3 regions of the Pantoea phytobeneficialis genome follow, and region 2 is predicted to be linked to each of the others. Evidence: predicted binding sites of a transcription regulator. Region 2 holds the regulator's gene; each other region holds the start of a gene.
The links. The regulator Fur, encoded in region 2, represses iron uptake genes when iron is present. The targets are predictions, from matches to a motif close to ATAATAATGAGAACNACTATCAA.
Positions count from the first base shown of each region.

Region 1: exbB (tol-pal system-associated acyl-CoA thioesterase) is a predicted target of Fur. The motif match lies at 2,758-2,780, and genes of this name have one in related genera.
Region 3: efeU (iron uptake transporter permease EfeU) is a predicted target of Fur. The motif match lies at 2,355-2,377, and genes of this name have one in related genera.

Region 1 is NZ_CP024636.1:2,508,381-2,512,985, forward strand. Features, by position in the region: gene CTZ24_RS11690 (TRAP transporter large permease) at 1-978, opposite strand, end outside; gene CTZ24_RS11695 (TRAP transporter small permease) at 994-1,500, opposite strand; gene CTZ24_RS11700 (TRAP transporter substrate-binding protein) at 1,547-2,524, opposite strand; gene exbB (tol-pal system-associated acyl-CoA thioesterase) at 2,868-3,590, shown strand; gene exbD (TonB system transport protein ExbD) at 3,596-4,018, shown strand; gene CTZ24_RS11715 (MFS transporter) at 4,263-4,605, shown strand, end outside.
Region 2 is NZ_CP024636.1:1,233,890-1,238,494, reverse strand. Features, by position in the region: gene ybfF (esterase) at 1-72, shown strand, start outside; gene ybfE (LexA regulated protein) at 241-516, shown strand; gene fldA (flavodoxin FldA) at 645-1,175, shown strand; gene fur (ferric iron uptake transcriptional regulator) at 1,532-1,978, shown strand; gene CTZ24_RS05625 (hypothetical protein) at 2,036-2,431, opposite strand; gene glnS (glutamine--tRNA ligase) at 2,667-4,334, opposite strand; gene nagE (N-acetylglucosamine-specific PTS transporter subunit IIBC) at 4,486-4,605, opposite strand, start outside.
Region 3 is NZ_CP024637.1:357,685-362,289, reverse strand. Features, by position in the region: gene CTZ24_RS21910 (TonB-dependent receptor) at 1-928, shown strand, start outside; gene CTZ24_RS21905 (ABC transporter substrate-binding protein) at 943-1,950, shown strand; gene efeU (iron uptake transporter permease EfeU) at 2,410-4,011, shown strand; gene efeO (iron uptake system protein EfeO) at 4,025-4,605, shown strand, end outside.

The DNA.
Region 1 (4,605 bases), 1.3 Mb from region 2:
CACCAGCAGCAGCACGTTAATACACATCAGGATCACGTACTTGTTGTCCGACAGGCTGGTAAAGGCTTCGGTAATCGCGGTGGGCAGTTGCATAAAGGTCATCACTGCGCCAAAACCGGCTGCGAAGGCAATCAACACCATCACGATGGTGACGGTTTTGATGGTGCGAAACAGCAGGATGTGCAACTGGCTCCACTTAAAGTCACGATAGATAAACATGGTGACGAAGAATGCCCACAGGCAGGCAATGGCCGCAGATTCCGAGGCGGTGAAAATCCCGGACAGAATGCCGCCGAGAATAATGACGATGGTGAACAACCCCCAGAAGGCATCAAAGAAGATCTTCAGCGCCTGGCGAAACGGGATCGCTTCACCTTTGGGATACCCACGTTTGCGCGCAAATCCCAGACACATCACCATCAGACATGCTCCGAGCAGCAGACCGGGAAAAATACCGGCGACAAACAACGAGGAAATGGTCACCACGCCGCCCGTTGCCAGCGAATAAATCACCGAGTTATGGCTGGGTGGCGTCAGCACCGCCTGCACCGAACCGCTGGCGGTCACCGCCGCCGCAAAATCGCGTGGATAACCTTTCTCCTCCATTTGCGGGATCATTACCGAGCCTATCGAGGCGGTATCCGCCACGGAAGAACCGGAAATTGCACCGAAAAACGTCGATGCGACGATATTCACCAGCGATAAGCCGCCACGAATAAAGCCGACGAAGATATAGGCAAAATTCACCAGGCGTCGGGCGATCCCGCCTTCAGCCATGATTGCGCCTGCCAGAATAAAGAACGGGATGGTGAGTAACGAAAACTTATTGATGCCGTTGGTCACCTGAATCACCACCGCTTCAAGCGGCAGGTCAATCCACCAGGCACCGATAAAGGCGCTAAACCCGACCGCGAAAGCGACCGGAAAGCCGACCAACAGCAACAGAATCAGACTGCCAATCAGGATGAATGCGTCCATCACGATGCTCCGAGGTTAGTGGGTGCCGCCAAGCGTGACGATTGGGCGCTGGCTCTGGTCGCCATTCAGCAGACGTTCCAGGGCAAACAGTAGGGTAAAAACGGTGCCAATCGGGATCGGTAAATACATTTCGCCATAGGTGACATTGGGCAGTGAGGCCAGCGGCTGAATCCACATCGCGGCACACAGGTTGTAGCTGGCGCGGAACAGCACCACACATAAGGCGATTAACAGCAGGTTACACAACAGCAGCGCCCATTTTTGCCCGCCAGGTGACAAGCGATCGGTCAACATAGAGACACAAATATGGGTGCCGGCCCGCAGGCCGACCGGCGCGCCGACAAAGGTAAAAATGATCATACAGATAATGGCTACCGGCTCTGGCCATGAGAGCGCGCTGTTCAATACATAGCGCGCAAAGATGCCGACGGGAATGACCGCTACCATGATCATCAACGCTGCCGCCGCCACCCACATGCACAGCAGGTACAACCGATCCATCCACCGGGAATATGCGTTCATAATTGGATCCTGAGTGAAACGCCACGCCTGCGCGCGGCGTGGGGGGTTATTTCACCTCGGCGATCTGTGTCATCAGATCCTGATACTTGCCGCCAAACTGATCGCGTACCGGTTGGGTAGCTTTGACAAAGTAGTCGCGATCGATCTGTTGGAAGGTGACGCCTCCGGCCTTCATTTTCTCAATCGATTGCTGGGTGTAGCTGGCCCACAACTGACGTTCCTCATCCTGAGCTTCTTTGCCCAGCTTCTTCAGTAACGCCTGATCGTCAGCAGAGAGGCGATCCCACGCCGGTTTGGAGAACAGGATCATCTCTGGCTGAATAAAGTGGCCGGTGAGGGTGTAGTACTTCGCTACGGGCAGGTAGTTATGGGCGACAAAGGTCGGTGGGTTATTCTCGGTGCCGTCCACCACGCCGGTTTGCATGGCGCTAAACACTTCGCTGACGCCCATCGCTACCGGGTTAGCGCCCATTGCTTTTAGCGTGGCAAGCGAGATGGCGCTGTTCTGCACGCGGATCTTCATACCTTGCAGATCTTCAGGCTTAGTCAGCGGCTTTTTGGTGATCATGTTGCGCGTCCCGGCATCGGTCCAGCCGAGAAACACCATACGGGTGTTGGGATCTTTATTGAATTTATCGACGATCTGCTCACCTACGCTACCATCCAGCACTTTGTGCATATGATCTTCATCGCGGAAGATAAAGGGCAGGGTAAGCACGCTGGTTTCCGGCGCGATGGTGGTCACCGGGGCCAACGAAACGCGGATCATATCAATCGCGCCCAGTTGAACCTGTTGTAAGGTTTGATCTTCATCGCCAAGCACGCCACCGGCATACACCTTCATCTCCAGACGACCATCGGTGGCCTGTTTCAGTTTCTCCCCCATATGCTCCAGCGCGACCACGGTGGGATAACCGGCGGGCTGCACTTCCGCCACCTTAAGGACTTTGGCCTGCGCATTACAGGCCAGCAGGGCGATCATGGAGGACAACGAAACTGCGAGTAGTCTTTTTTTCAGCGTCATTTTTTGCTCCAGCAAGAGGTAGCGAAATCGGACAGTGCAACGGCACCGTTAAAAGGCAGGGCTGGCTCAGAATAATGAAAATCGTGTGGTGAAAAAGTGGGCAGATGTTGATTGAATGAAATGCATCACATTTTGAAACGATGTTTTAATAATTTTATACGGTGCGTCACATTTATAAAACCTGCTCACAATCGAAAGAAACTGTGGTGGAAAAACGCACTTTTCGTTTGTAAATAGTAATGAGAACTACTATCAATTCGGCCCGCTAATTTGTTATGATCCGGCGCTCGATCGTGAACTATGCAATTGAAGTTGGAGATGCAGCGTGGTAGCCAGTGATTTGATGCAGACGGATCTCTCCGTTTGGGGCATGTATCATCATGCCGATATCGTGGTAAAGGTGGTCATGATTGGCCTGTTGATGGCCTCTGTGGTCACCTGGGCAATCTTCTTTGGTAAGTTTGCTGAGTTGAGTTCAGCCAAGCGCCGACTGAAACGCGAACATCTCGCCCTGAGTGATGCGCGTTCATTAGATGACGCCTCCAGCACTGCCGCCAGCTTCAAGGGTAACAGCCACAGCGCCGTGTTACTTAACGATGCACAGAACGAGCTGGAACTTTCAGCCGGTGTCGAAGACACCGATGGTATTAAAGAGCGTACCAGCTTCCGTCTGGAACGCCGTGTTGCCGCTTTCAGCCGTCATGCTGGCCGCGGTAACGGTTTCCTCGCCACCATTGGTTCGGTTGCTCCGTTTATCGGCCTGTTCGGTACGGTATGGGGCATCATGAACAGCTTTATCGGCATCGCACAGACGCAAACCACCAACCTCGCGGTGGTCGCTCCTGGGATTGCGGAAGCGCTGCTGGCGACCGCGATTGGTCTGGTCGCTGCAATCCCTGCCGTGGTCATCTACAACGTATTTGCCCGTATGATTGCCAGCTACAAAGCGTCGCTCGGTGATGTGGCGGCGCAGGTGCTGCTGCTGCAAAGCCGTGACCTTGACCTGGGAAACGTGACTAACGAAGTGGCTCGTCCGGCTGCCGCACAGAAACTGCGCGTAGGGTAATTGCGATGGCGATGCGTTTAAACGACGACCTGGAAAGCGATGGCGAAATGCATGAAATCAACGTGACGCCGTTTATCGACGTGATGTTGGTTCTGCTGATCATCTTTATGGTGGCCGCGCCGCTGGCAACCGTGGATGTTCGCGTCAATCTGCCCGCTTCCACCAGTGCGCCGCAGCCGCGTCCGGAAAAACCGGTTTATTTGTCGATTAAAGAAGATAACCAGGTTTATATCGGCAACGATCAGGTCACCAAAGAGACGCTGGTCAATGCGCTGACGGCGCAGACGGAAGGCAATAAAGAAACCACTATCTTCTTCCAGGCTGACAAATCAGTAAGTTATGAAACCCTGATGTCGGTGATGGACCAACTTCGTGAAGCCGGATATCTGAAGATTGGCTTGATGGGTATGGAAACGGTGAAGAAGTAGTTTCACTGAAAGTTATGAGGGCGCCCTAATGGGCGCCCTTTTTGTTATGGGCGTAATGGACGACCAAAAAGGAAAACCACGAATCAGGCGGATTAACGGGCAATTATCCTGCGGATCAACTTTGTTAATGTTTGGTTACGTATAACCCTGCTTTTGTAAAGTGCAATGGTGAATTGGATCACATTCATCAGGGAGACGTCACGATAAAAGGGACATCCCCGCATGGAAGACACTGGAAAATCCTATGAGCTCACCTTCTTCTTTACAAAAGTCATCGCAGAGCGGTGCCAGAACTATCTTTAGCGTAACCAGCGGCAACTTCCTTGAAATGTACGATTTCATGGTGTTTGGTTATTACGCGACCGCGATTGCAAAAACCTTTTTCCCCGGTGATAACCCGTTTGCGTCATTAATGCTGACGCTGATGACCTTTGGCGCAGGCTTCCTGATGCGTCCGTTAGGGGCGATTGTGCTCGGTGCCTACATTGACCATCATGGCCGCCGTAAAGGCTTGCTGGTCACCCTCGGTATTATGGCGCTGGGTACGCTGACGATTGCGGTGGTGCCAGGCTATGCCACCCTTGGGG
Region 2 (4,605 bases):
GCCGGTCACTGGGTCCATGCTGAAAAACCTGAGGCGGTTTTGCGCGCAGTTCGCCGCTTTTTTGTACTGTAAAAGCAAAAGCTTGCCGCAAAACGTTTAAGGTTGGCGTCGCAAGGAGTGCTGGAGTATGATGTCGCGCTAAAAATTTGCCGCGGATGATTTTTTCACCGTGGCTGGGCCGATAATGTATAAATTGCGCAGCGCCTTTCCGCCGTTCGCGCCCACTCAGTTTTACAAAAAATGGCAAAAGAACAAACTGACCGCACCACGCTCGATCTCTTCGCTGATGAGCGACGTCCCGGTCGCCCCAAAACCAGTCCGCTAACGCGTGACGAACAGTTGCGCATTAACAAGCGCAACCAGCTAAAACGCGACAAAGTGCGTGGTTTACGTCGCGTGGAGCTAAAAATGAGCAGTGAAGCGGTTGACGCGCTTAATACTCTGGCAGAGCAGCAGAACATCAGCCGTAGCGAATTGATTGAACAAATGCTGCTGGCGCAACTCAAACTGTCGTAACACACGCAGACCGCACGCAGGAACACAAAGTCTCGGCTTTACAAGTTCCGCCACTTTGCCCGGTCTGCTATCATTCGCTTAACTGTGCATTCAACCCATATATCAGGATTTAAGAGGTTACTTAACTCATGGCAATCGTAGGCATTTTCTTCGGCAGCGATACCGGCAATACTGAAAACATTGCAAAAATGATCCAGAAACAACTGGGTAAAGATGTGGCCGAAGTGCATGACATTGCCAAGAGCACCAAAGAAGATCTCGAAGCATTCGATATCCTGCTGCTGGGCATTCCGACCTGGTACTACGGCGAAGCGCAATGTGACTGGGATGATTTCTTCCCGACTCTGGAAGAAATTGATTTCAATGGCAAATTAGTCGCGCTGTTTGGCTGCGGTGACCAGGAAGATTACGCTGAATACTTCTGTGATGCGATGGGCACCATCCGCGATATCATCGAGCCAAACGGCGCGGTGATTGTGGGACACTGGCCGACCGAAGGCTACCATTTCGAAGCCTCGAAAGGTCTGGCAGATGACAAACACTTCCTCGGTCTGGCGATCGATGAAGATCGTCAGCCTGAACTGACCAACGAACGTGTTGATAAATGGGTGAAACAGATTTTCGATGAGCTGCAACTGAAAGAGATCATTGAAGCCTGATCCCCTGCCCTCCTCAATGTGGGCGCTGGCTCACATTGAGTTAAAGGAATTTCCTATAAAAATAATAGCTACTGTTTTTTAACTTTTTCCCGCAAATCTGTAGAATACCCGTAACGGTCATCCGCTTATTCCTCTGGCATCAGAATGAGGCTGAGTGAAATGGAAACAAAGACCTGCACGATCCCCGCCGGCGTTAGTGACATTTCTCCTTACAGCCACTGGTGATTTTCAGGACATTGCCTTGGTTTTCATTTCACTGCTTGAGTTCTATAATGAGACGCAAATGAGAATGCGCGTGATCGACATTCAAGGCCCTGCGCCGCAAGTGACTAGCTAAGTAACAGGACAATATCCGCATGACTGACAACAACTCCGCATTGAAGAAGGCTGGCCTGAAAGTCACGCTCCCCAGACTGAAAATTCTGGAAGTGCTTCAGGAACCCGAATGCCATCACGTCAGCGCGGAAGATTTGTACAAACGCCTGATCGACATGGGCGAAGAGATTGGTCTGGCAACGGTTTATCGCGTTCTTAACCAGTTTGATGACGCGGGAATCGTGACCCGCCATAACTTCGAGGGTGGTAAATCCGTCTTTGAACTGACGCAACAGCATCACCATGACCACCTGATCTGCCTGGATTGTGGCAAAGTGATCGAATTCAGCGATGAATCCATTGAAACCCGTCAGCGCGAAATCGCCACACGTCACGGTATCAAGTTGACTAACCACAGTCTGTACTTGTACGGCCACTGTGCGTTGGGAGACTGCCGCGAAGACGAGACGCTCCACGACAAGCAATAAAATGTGCTATGCAGTATAAAAAAACCGGTGCCTGGCACCGGTTTTTTTATGGCTGCTTCACTGCACCAGCGTTTCCTGTAAATAACGCCAGCGCGGAATTGAGGTACTGCAATCCAGCACCGCCAGTGAGATGCGGCTCTGGTTAGTGCCGTTCATCATTTGCAATTCGCGATACTGAATCGTCACTTCCTTGCTTTGTTGCGAGATGATGGCATGTTCGCTGGTGGCGATACGCATCCCTTCACGTTGACCACGCAGTTGACGGAACAGCACTTCCGTCGCATTGAAATCCAGTTGCTTGCCCTGCGGTGTCACCATTTTGAAATCCGGGTGAAAGTGCGAAAGGAACAATTCAATGCTGTCGTCGGTGCTATCCGACTGATTAAAAATACGTTCGATAAGTTGATGTAATACCACTACGCTGTGTTTGGCTTCCTGAGCGAGACTTGTCATTTTTTTTCCTTTATAACCCGCGGAGCAACGTCTGAGAGCGCATAGCCTACCTGAAAAAAAGTTTTTAACACTCGTAAATTGATTAATTATGTTAAAGTCAGATTAGTTGCAAATCCCGGTAACAAGCACGTTTCGCAAGCCACAGAATAAAAGATGGCTAAACTCAAATTACAGCCAATAAAAAAGGGCGATTTCTCGCCCTTTTATCAGGATATGGGGAAAACGACAAAAAGGATTAATCGCCGATTTTCGCCCAGGTATCACGCAAACCGACAGTACGGTTGAATACCAGCTTAGAAGGCTGCGAATAAACGCTATCTGCGCAAAAATAACCTTCACGTTCAAATTGATACGGCGCAAGCGCTACTGCATCACGCAGACCCGGCTCAACAAAACCTTGTTTGATTTCCAGCGAGTTCGGGTTGATGGTGGTGAGGAAATCCTCTGCCGCACCTGGGTTCGGTACACTGAACAGACGGTCGTACAGACGGAATTCCGCAGGCAGCGCATGGATCGCCGAAACCCAGTGGATCACGCCTTTCACTTTACGGCCATCAGCCGGATCTTTGCTCAGGGTATCGACGTCACAGGTACAATAGATGCAGGTGATATTGCCTTCATCATCTTTCGCTACGCGCTCGGCACGGATCACATAAGCATTACGCAGACGGACCTCTTTACCCAGCACCAGACGTTTGTACTGCTTGTTGGCTTCCTCACGGAAATCAGCGCGATCGATCCACACCTCACGACTGAACGGAACCTCACGCGTGCCCATTTCCGGTTTGTTCGGATGGTTCGGCATGGTGATGATCTCTTCATGACCCGCAGGCAGGTTCTCAATCACCACTTTCAGCGGATCCAGCACCGCCATAGCACGCGGCGCATTCTCGTTGAGATCGTCACGGATACATGACTCCAGCGAGGCCATCTCAACGATGTTGTCCTGTTTCGTCACACCAATTCGCAGGCAGAATTCACGAATCGAGGCTGCGCTGTAACCACGACGGCGCAAACCGGACACGGTCAGCATACGCGGGTCATCCCAGCCTTCTACCACCTTTTCACTCACCAGCTGAGTCAGTTTACGCTTCGACATCACCGCGTATTCCAGATTCAGACGTGAGAATTCATACTGACGCGGGTGAACCGGAATGCTGATGTTGTCCAGCACCCAATCGTACAGGCGACGGTTATCCTGGAACTCCAGCGTACACAGTGAATGGGTAATGCCTTCCAGTGCGTCGGAGATGCAGTGGGTAAAATCGTACATCGGGTAGATGCACCATTTGTTACCAGTCTGGTGATGCTCAGCAAATTTAATGCGATACAGCACCGGATCGCGCATCACGATAAAGTTTGATGCCATATCGATTTTGGCACGCAGGCAAGCCTTGCCCTCTTCGAAGCCACCGGCGCGCATTTTTTCAAACAGCGCCAGGTTCTCTTCCGGTGTGCGATCGCGGAACGGGCTGTTTTTACCCGGGGCAGTCAGGGTGCCACGGTATTCGCGAATCTCTTCCGGCGAAAGCTCATCCACATAGGCCAGGCCTTTGTTGATCAGTTCGACCGCATAGTTGTACAGCTGGTCGAAATAGTTCGAGGAGTAACAAACGTCTCCGCTCCATTCAAAGCCCAGCCATTGCACGTCGCGCTTGATGGACTCGACGAACTCCATATCTTCTTTCACCGGGTTGGTGTCGTCGAAGCGCAGATTGCACTGTCCCTGGTAATCTTGTGCGATACCAAAATTCAGACAGATCGATTTCGCATGGCCAATATGCAGGTAACCATTGGGCTCAGGCGGGAAACGGGTATGCACGCTGTTGTGCTTACCGCTCGCCAAATCTTCGTCGATAATCTGACGAATAAAGTTCGTTGGGCGGGCTTCAGCCTCACTCATCTCAAAATCCTCAAATACAATACGGGTGATTTGTCCTGGAAAGTAACGGAGTATGATCCACAAAGCGCAGAAGGGAAACAACCGTTTGTTGGTCGTTTTAAAACAAAAAAGGCAGGAATCGCTTCCTGCCTTTGGGGTTTATCACAAGGGTTTAGCCTTTAACCTCGTACAAACGGGTTTCACCGGCGACCACTGACCCACTAGCCAGCAGATTGAGGCCAGCGAAATCATCGCTGTTGCTGACCACCACCGGGCTGATCATCGAACGGGC
Region 3 (4,605 bases), on a different contig from region 2:
GGACTATCCCGATTTTACCGATCGCTATCACTCAGCCACCGCCACCCAACATGCGTTTTTGCTCAGCGATAATCTGGCGTTTTCTCCGCAGTGGAGCCTGCTGCTGGCGGGCAGCGAAAGCCTGCTTAGCTCGGCCAACTACAGCAAAACCGGCAGCCGCAGCAGCGAGTCGTCAAATAGTGGTTTTAGCGGCTCAGCCAGCCTGATGTATAAGCCGGTGGATCCGCTGACACTGTATGTCAGCTACGCCGACAGCCTGCAACAGGGCGACACCGCACCCGCCACCGCCAACAACGCAGGCAACATCCTGGCGCCGTATCGTAGCCGTCAGGTTGAGGTGGGGAGCAAGCTGGCGGTCAATAAGTTGCTGCTGACCGCCGCACTGTTTCAGATCAAGCGTCCTTATGCCTATACCAACGCCAACGGTGACTATGCGGTGGACGGTGAGCAGCGTAACCGGGGCATTGAGCTGATGGCCGACGGCGATGTCACCGAGCGTTTACACGTCTATGGTGGCATGACCTGGCTGGACCCGCGTCTGCTGAAAACCGCCAGCGCGCAGACGGAGAATAAACAAATCGTCGGTTTGTCGCGCTATGTTGCCAGCCTGTTTGCCGCTTACGACCTGCCAATGCTGAGCGGTACCGATATTCACGGCGGCATGCATTATGTCGGGCGTCGTAGTACCGACAACCAGAACGAAGGTTGGGTCAGCGGTTACACCACGCTGGATGCGGGGGCGGCGTGGAAGACGCAACTGTTCAACACCGCCACCACCTTCCGCCTTGATGTCACTAACCTGACCAATCGCCACTACTGGACCAATATCGTGCCGGGTGGGCTAAACGGCTACAGCGGTTCTGGCTATGCCAGCGCGCAACTGGGCGAACCGCGTATGGTTCAGGTTTCCATGCAACTCAATTTCTGATCGGGAGCAAGGCCATGTTAAAACCTTTCTGCGGGCTGGCGCTGCTGGTAATTAGCGCTGTGGCTCAGGCCCAAACGGTGACGGACGATGTGGGTCAGCAGGTGGCAATTAGCCATCCGGTGACGCATATCGCCGATGCCTGGTTCGCTCACCATTCGTTGCTGATGACGCTGGGAGCGGGGGACCGTATTGTGGCGACGGTGAATCATCCGACCGATCGCCCCTGGATGTTTAAGGTGCAGCCAACGTTGTTTCAGGCGTTACAGGCGCACGGTAAAACCTTCGCCAGCGAAGCGCTGGTGGCGCGTCATGTCGATGCGATTTTCGTTCCGGCCCATGATCCTGATGCCCAGTCTTACCGGCTGGCGGGGATCCCGGTGCTGGAGATGCAATTTGATGACTTTTCCTCGCTGCGCCGCTCCCTCACCACCACCGCGCAGGTGGTCGGTACGGCTGAGGCCGAGGCACGCGCGGTGGCGTATAACCATTATCTCGATCAGCAAATTACCCGCATTCAGGCGAAAACACAGGGGTTGAGTGCCAGTCAGCGTCCTCGCGTGCTGCATATTCAGTCGCTGCATCCGTTGAAAGTGGATGGCCGCGATACCTTGATTGATAGCTGGATCTCGCTGGCGGGAGGACGCAATGTTGCGGCGGGCATTGAAGGCAATATGAAGCCGATCTCCCCAGAGGAGGTGATTCGCTGGAACCCGGATGTGATCATTATTGGTGCCGGTGCGGGAACCCTGGCGGATTCCGATTACGCTGCGCTGTTTGGCAGCGTCAATGCGGTGAAAAATCATCGGGTGTGGCAGAATCCGGCAGGGGTGTTTCCGTGGGATCGCTATGGCACCGAGGTGGCGCTCCAGATTCAATGGGCCGCAGCCAAATTGCATCCTGAGCTGTTTCCCGATCTGAATATCGTCGACGCCACGCGCGATTTTTATCGCCAGTTTTATGCGTATCCATTGAGCGCCGCTGAGGCCGGACGCATCTTACAGGCGCTGCCGCCTGCAACCTAAAACCGCAGTGAATAAAATGCTACAGCAAATAAATCAACAATTTTAAGCATGCAAGAAAGCCGCACCTGTTGGTGCCAATAATTCAGCAGTTAAATAAAATTACAAGACATATCAAGCTGTTCCCTTTACATATCTCTACAATCAACGAAATAAGCACCGGGGATGGCGGCATCTCTCCCCGGTTGCGTAGCGGCGCGATTTATCGCGCTGTTTTTTTTAGGGTTAAAATCGCGCCGCTACCTTGTGTCTTTTAACGGAGTCGCCTTAATTCTTAAGGTTAACTTAATGTTGAGATGTGGCTCACATCAGGAAGCAAAATAATATCTGGCAATGTCACGGGCAAATAGAGTTTTTCCTTTTTTTACTATGCTGGTTAGCGGGAATGTTTATTATTCTCACGGGGAGTGATACTAATAATTATTATCATTTCGCTTTTAGCCACTTTTGGGAGCACTCTACTTGCTGGCCACGTTCATTATCGCATTGCGCGAAGGCCTTGAAGCCGCATTAATCGTAGGCATTATCGCCGCTTTCTTACGCAAAAATGGCCGTTCGCTCACCGCGATGTGGTTGGGTGTCGGTTGTGCGGTGATACTCTCCCTTGGCGTGGGTTTTGTGCTGAACCTGACCGAAAACGCGTTACCACAGGCGCGTCAGGAGATGATGGAGTCCATTATCGGTCTGGTGGCAGTGTTTTTTGTCACCGGCATGGTGATGTGGATGAACAATCATGCGCACAACCTCAAGCGTCAGTTGGAAACCGAAGCAGCAGAAGCCATCAGCCATTCCAGCGCCTGGGCGTTGACCAGCATGGCGTTTCTCGCGGTACTGAAAGAAGGCTTCGAAACCAGCGTATTTCTGCTGGCGACTTTTTCCGCTTCACAGTCGGCTGCCTGGGCGGCGGTGGGTGCCGTATTGGGGTTACTGGCTGCCGTCCTGGTAGGATGGGGCATCTATGTCGGTGGCATCCGTATTAACCTGTCGCGTTTCTTCCGTCTTACCGGGTTGTTCCTGATCCTGGTTGCGGCCGGTTTAATTATCTCCGCGTTACGTAGCGCGCATGAAGCGGGATGGTTAAACACCGGACAACAACGCATTGTTGACCTGAGCTGGCTGGTTACTCCCGGCACCGTGCAATCGGCGCTGATTACCGGCGTGCTGGGTATTCCGGCAGATCCGCGTCTGGTGGAATTCGCAGGCTGGATTATCTATATCGTGGTGGTCGCGGCGATGATCTACTGGCCTGCCCACTTAAGACCGACACCAAAAAGAGCCGCACAGTTCACCACCGTGACCGGTGCGGGCCTGACGATCACCGCGTTGTTACTGTTCTTTGGCTATCCGGCACCGGATGTGGACATTCCCGATCAAATTCCGTTGGTCAGCCGCACCTCGCAGCAACCGGTCGGCCATATCAGCAGCCAGCCAGGCGCGGGCAAACAGTTTGCCGTGACGCTTGAGGGACAGGCAGCGGAAACGCTGGTGGTGCCTGCCGATCAGCTCAGCAACGTCAGCACCTCGGGGCGTCAGGAGTGGCAGGCGAGTTTCAGCTATGAACCCGCCGATGCCAGTTCACCGCTGACGCTCGACCAGGTCATGGCCGCCTATGGCAACCGCATCCCGGTTGGCTTAAGTCCGTCACAACATCCCGGTCCTTATGACGCCAAATGGACGGTGAATTGCCGTGTTGATGCCGCCATGAGGCGTGGCGTGTTGGTGAGCGCGGAATCTCAGGCCGGCACCTTTATCACGTTATCGGGCGGTGGCCTCCAGTCTCCCCGCACCATCAGCGCGCGGGCGCGTAACGCAGAAGCCGGGTGCGACTGGCAGATCAGCCCGACCTGGTCACAGGATATTGAACAACGCTTGCGTGATGCGGTTGTTGCTCATGATATCTGGCACTTCTGGGCCGTTATTTTACCTTCACTTTTTGCCATTCTGGCCTTCACCTGCTTTTTCTCAGCCAGTCGCCAGTTCCGGCGGCTGAAAGGTGTTCGTGCCCGAGGACGCAGCAAACAGGGACTGCTGGACAGTTCAACTCACCAACTGCCTGAAAAATAAACAGGAAGGCACGATGAAGACAAAACCGTTCTCTACAAAATACGCGCTGATTGCAGCAGGGATTTCTGCGGCTTTAATGCTGTCCGTGGATGCGCAGGCGGCTACGGCAGCGCCGGTGAAAAACGGCGCTTCACAGGTCAACATCACCATGACCAGTGAAGGCGATGGCACCTGCCATATCGACCATACTTCGGCGAAAGCCGGTCCGGTCACCTTCACCGTGGTCAATAAAACCGCGACCTCACTGACTGAGCTGGAACTGTTAAGCGACAACCGTATTCTGGGCGAAAAAGAGAACCTCGCACCGGGCCTGCCTGCGGTGAAATTCACCGTCACGCTGGACGGCGGCACCTACCAGATTTATTGCCCGGGAGCGAAACAAGAGCTGACTAACTTTACTGTCACCGGTAAAGCGGCGGCAGCACCGACCGGCAGCGTCGCGACGCTGTTGGAAGAGGGCACCAAAGGCTATGCCAGCTATGTTAACGGCGTAGTGGATGCCATGGTGGTGGCGGTCGATCGTCTGAAGGCAGACATTGATGCGGGCGATCTGGAAAAAGCCAAAGCAGACTACGCCAAAGCGCGTCCGTTCTA